Regions from separate parts of the Chromobacterium rhizoryzae genome, predicted to be linked through region 2. Evidence: riboswitches for the same ligand, from Rfam matches in the RefSeq annotation. Region 2 holds a riboswitch; the other holds the start of a gene.
What was found. Region 2 has a riboswitch for glycine ahead of JC616_RS14260 (trimeric intracellular cation channel family protein). Riboswitches for the same ligand answer to the same signal wherever they lie in the genome.
Positions count from the first base shown of each region.

Region 1: it holds a riboswitch for glycine, as region 2 does, so the genes downstream of both, gcvT (glycine cleavage system aminomethyltransferase GcvT) here and JC616_RS14260 (trimeric intracellular cation channel family protein) in region 2, are expected to answer to the same signal.

Region 1 covers NZ_CP066126.1:1,265,401-1,267,847, forward strand. Annotated here, with positions in the region: gene JC616_RS05825 (dihydroxyacetone kinase family protein) at 1-843, opposite strand, end outside; glycine riboswitch at 1,089-1,180, shown strand; glycine riboswitch at 1,195-1,291, shown strand; gene gcvT (glycine cleavage system aminomethyltransferase GcvT) at 1,333-2,421, shown strand.
Region 2 covers NZ_CP066126.1:3,195,678-3,198,124, reverse strand. Annotated here, with positions in the region: gene JC616_RS14265 (LuxR C-terminal-related transcriptional regulator) at 1-374, shown strand, start outside; gene JC616_RS14260 (trimeric intracellular cation channel family protein) at 523-1,137, opposite strand; gene JC616_RS14255 (hypothetical protein) at 1,147-1,413, shown strand; glycine riboswitch at 1,457-1,639, opposite strand; glycine riboswitch at 1,641-1,727, opposite strand; gene JC616_RS14250 (DUF3141 domain-containing protein) at 1,864-2,447, opposite strand, start outside.

The sequences.
Region 1 (2,447 bases), 1.9 Mb from region 2:
CGCCAGCGCGGCGCGGGCGACGATGGCCAGCTCCATCGGCGGCGTGCCGCCCAGGCCGTTGACCAGCAGCGCCACCCTGTGTCCCGAACGCCAGCCGCGGTCTTGCAAGATGGCGTCCAGCAGCGTCGCGCACAAATCGGCGGCCGATGGCGTCGCCACGCGGCGCACGCCGGCTTCGCCGTGTATGCCCAGGCCCAGTTCCGCCTCCCCGCTGTCCAGTTGAAAGCCCGGGCGGCCGGTGGCCGGCACCGTGCAGGCGCCCAGGCCCACGCCCATGGTGGCCACCTGTTCCGCAGCCTGCCGCGCCGCGGCGGCGACCTCGGCCAGGCCGGCGCCGGAGGCGGCCGCCGCGCCGGCGATCTTGTGCACCAGCACCGTGCCGGCGATGCCGCGCCTGCGCGCCGGCTCCACGGTGTCGCGAAGCGCCACGTCGTCGGCCACCACCACGCTGTCGACGGCGATGCCCTCGGCGCGGGCCAGTTCCGCCGCCAGGCCGAAGTTGAGCCGGTCGCCGGTGTAGTTCTTGACGATGAGCAGCACGCCCTTGGGGCCGGCGACGGCGCGGATCGCCGCCAGCACGGTGTCTACGCTGGGCGAGGTGAACACGTCGCCCACCGCGGCGGCGTCCAGCATGCCGTGGCCGATGTAGCCGGCGTGGGCCGGTTCGTGGCCGCTGCCGCCGCCGGAAATCAGCGCCACCTTGTCGCGCAGGCCGCCGGCGGGAAGGTCCGCCCGCAGCAAGACGTTTTCTTCCTCGAGCAGCGCCAGGCCGGGCAGGGTGTCGGCCAGGCCTTCCAGCATCTCCCGCGCCACATGGCGCGGATCGTTGATCAGTTTTCGCATCGCGGTTTCCTTTCCAGATCGGATAGAGATCGTGCTTGGTCAAGATGGATGTCATCTTACGATCAGCGCCGGCGCAATGGGGTGGTCATCTATTTTTTGATCGATAAGGAAATGAAATATGTTCGTAATCGATCTTAAACGAAGCAATGCCGGTTCAATGTTTTGCGGTTTCGAATATTTTAAGTCATTGTTTAAGTTGAAGATAAACACGGCTTGCCAAGCCCCGGCCCAGCAACCATAATCTGGCTCGTCATGCAGGAGAGAGTGGCCGTCCGCGCCACCGCCGAAGGCGCAAGCGCACCCGCAATCGCTCAGGCAAAAGGACTGCATCATCGGACTGGCCGCAGCCAGTTCGCCGAATCTGGAGAGCGGCATCCGCGGATGCCCACCGAAGGGGCTAACGGCCGCAAGGCCGGAAAATCTCAGGTGCAGGGACAGAGGGGTGTAGGGAATAGAGCAACACTACACGCTTTTGCTAAGGACGCACCGATGACGGCCCCGAAACGCACCCCCCTGTTTGAATCCCATATCGCCGCCGGCGCCAAGATGGTCGATTTCGCCGGCTGGGAAATGCCCATCCATTACGGCTCCCAACTCAAGGAACATGAGATCGTGCGCAGCGACGCCGGCATGTTCGACGTTTCCCATATGACGGTGCTGGACATCAGCGGCCCGGACGCCAAAGTCTGGCTGCAGCGCTTGATCGCCAACGACGTGGCCAAGCTCGGCTTCGAAGGCAAGGCGCTGTATTCCGGCATGCTCACCCCCGACGGCACCGTGGTGGACGATCTGATCGTCTATCTGACCTCCTACGGCTACCGCATGGTGATCAACGCCGGCACCACCGACAAGGACCTGGCCTGGATGGAAGGGCGCAAGGCGGATTTCGACGTGGACATCAAGGTGCGCCGCGATCTGTCCATCCTGGCGGTGCAGGGCCCGCAGGCCATCGCCAAGGTCTGCGCGGTCAAGCCCGAGCTCGCCGACGTCATCCAGGCCTTGAAGCCCTTCCAAGGCCAGCCCGCCGGCGATTGGTTCTACGCCCGCACCGGCTACACCGGCGAAGACGGCCTGGAAGTGATGCTGCCCGGCGTCGAGGCCGCGGCCTTTTTCCAGCAACTGCAGGCCGCCGGCGTGGCGCCGATCGGTCTGGGCGCGCGCGACACCCTGCGCCTGGAAGCCGGCATGAATCTCTACGGCCACGATATGGATGAAACCGTTTCCCCGCTGGAGGCCGGCATGGGCTGGACCATCGCCTGGGAACCGGCGGAGCGCGATTTCATCGGCCGCAAGGCGCTGGAGGCGCAGAAAGCCGCCGGCCTGAAAACCAGGCAAGTGGGCCTGGTGCTGGAAGGCCGCGGCGTGCTGCGCGAAGGCCTGAAAGTGGTGGTGGAAGGCGTAGGCGAGGGCGTGATCACCAGCGGCACCTTCTCGCCCACCCTCAAACACTCCATCGCGATCGCGCGCGTGCCGGCCGGCACCGGCGATACGGCGCTGGTGGATCTGCGCGGAACCTTGACCGAGGTGCGCGTGGTCAAAATGCCGTTCGTGCGCAACGGCAAAAAAGTTTTCGCCTGAGCGGCGTGCTTGGGCAGGCCGCGCGA
Region 2 (2,447 bases):
TGTCTCTGTCGCTGGGCAGCAAACGCCGCTTCAGCGAGCAGGAACTGGGCGTTTGCAATCTGTTCGCGCCCTGGTTGCTGCCCTTGTCGCGTCTGGCCGCGCGTCTGGACGAAGGGCTGCGTCAGCCGGCGGCTAACGCGGGCAGGCAGAGCCGCCGGCAGCTGGAGGAGGCGCTGCACGCGCAGGGCTCCTCGCCGTTGACCAAGCGGGAGGTGGCGCTGCTGATACTCGGCGGCCACTCCACCAAGGGCGTGGCGCGCGAGCTGGGCATCTCGCTGGAAACCGCCAAGGTGCACCGCCGCCATCTGTACGCCAAGCTGGGCGTGTCCAGTCAGGCGGCCTTGTTTCTGCTGCTGGCGGGGATTCAAGCCTGATGCCGCGGCGCAGCGGTAAACAGAGGCGCTTAGACCCGCTAACAAAACCCCTGATCCTGCGTTGCGCCTCCTTGTCGTACCACTTGTACTGCCTGCGTCGGCGCGCCTTGGCTCAGGTTCTCTGCGAGGTTTTGTTAGCGGCTCTTAGTCAGTGCAGGTCGTGCCGATACATGAACACCGGCAGCCGCCATTCGCGCCAGATGGCGGCCAGACGGATGGCGAGACCGACGGCGAAGCTGGCCAGCACGTTGAGATCATGCGGCACGCCCAGCTTGATCAGGCCCAGGTAGAGCAGGGCCACGGCGAAGGAGACGCTGGCGTACAGCTCCTGGCGGAAGACCACCGGCACGCGGTTGCACAGCACGTCGCGCAGGATGCCGCCGGCAATGCCGGTGATCATGCCGGCCATCACCACCACCACCGGGTGGTAGTCCATGGACTGGGCCACGCCGCAGCCTATGATGGTGAAGGCGATCAGGCCCAGCGCGTCCAGCACCAGGAACACGCGGCTGAGGCGTTTCATATAGCGGGCCACGAACACGGCGGCCAGGCCGCCGGCGATGACCAGGCCGACGTATTCCGGGTGTTGGGTCCAGCCTATCGGGTAGCGGCCCAGCACGATGTCGCGCACGGTGCCGCCGCCCAGGGCGGTGAGGAAGGCGATGACGGTAACGCCGAAGATGTCCATATTGCGGCGGCCGGCCGCCAACGCGCCGGTCATCGCTTCCGCGGTGATGGCGATCAGATAGATCAGGGTAAGCATGTAGTTGCAATGGTCAAACAGGCTGGCGCCGAGATGCGCGGCGAAGCCGGGTGGGAAAATGGGTTGGCAATGGGCGGGCCATGCCAGGTGGCGCGCAGCCTGGGCAAGAGTTTCGAACACGGGTTTTCCTTGAGAGCTGGTGCACGATCTGCTGCGCTGCGACGATACGACATTGAAACCCGCTTCGAAATGCTCATGTACTACTCGTACATTCCGCTTTCTCAGCTGTTTTCGCCTTGTCTCGTCCTTGCTCGCGAGATCGTGAGCACGTTCTGAGCACGGCCGGCGGGCCGCGCATGGGCGCGGCGCTGCCGGCATTGCCTCTCCCCTTGTCCTTTTACCTGAGAGTTAGATGACGGGCGCGGCCTGTGTGCGGGCCTTGCCGGGTGTCACTTGCCCCTTCGGTGGGCGGCTAAGGGCCGGTCACATCATCCGACGCGCTCTCGCTGAAGCGTAGCAGATGATGAACGGGCGCTTAGGGCCTCTCTCCAATCGGCTGGTATCCATGGGCTGCGGTACTGTTGCCTGAGCGATTATGGGAGTTTGCGTCTTCGGCGGGGGCGCATGCCCCTCTCTCCCGCAGCAGGCAAGGATATTAGCGTTTGCTGTATTGTTCAGTCAACGACTGTATACATGGGGCGAGGCAAAAATGTTGCAGTGCGATATCAACATGAAAACGCCCGGACGGCGGTTTGGCTGTCCGGGCGTTTTTGCGCTGGCTGATGCTTAGTTGCTCGGCGTTTTGGGCTTGGCCGCGTCCTTGCCGGCGGCGGGTTTGCGCGCGGCCGGGGTTTTGGCTGCGGGGGCTTTGGCCACGCTGGCTTTGCCCGCTGGCGCTTTGGCGGTTTTGGCCGCCGGGGGTTTGCCGGGCGCCGGCTTGGCCGCGGCCGGTTTGCTGCTGGCGGGTTTGGCGGCCGGAGCGGGTTTGGCGGCAGCGGCGCTGGGCTTGCCGGCGGTGGGCTTGGCCGGGGCTTTGGCGGCCGGCTTGCGCGGCGGCGCCGCTTTCTTGGCGGGCGCGCTGGCCTTGGCGGCGGGGGCCGCGGCGGGAACGGTTGAGGCTGCCGCTATGGCCGGCTCGGCGGGCGGCAGGATGGCCGGCGCCGCCGGCGCGCGGGTGTCCAGTTGCAGCGCGTGGGCCGCTTGGTCCAGCCTGAGCTGTTGTTCCGGGGCGATGTCGCCGCTGAGCGCCAGCAGTTCATGCGCCAGCTGCCAGGCCTGGCGGCGGCGGTGTTCTTCCGGCAGCAGCTTGGGCAGGCCGGCCAGCGCGCGGGCTTCGTCCAGCCGCACCAGGAAAACCTGCTTGCGGGCGA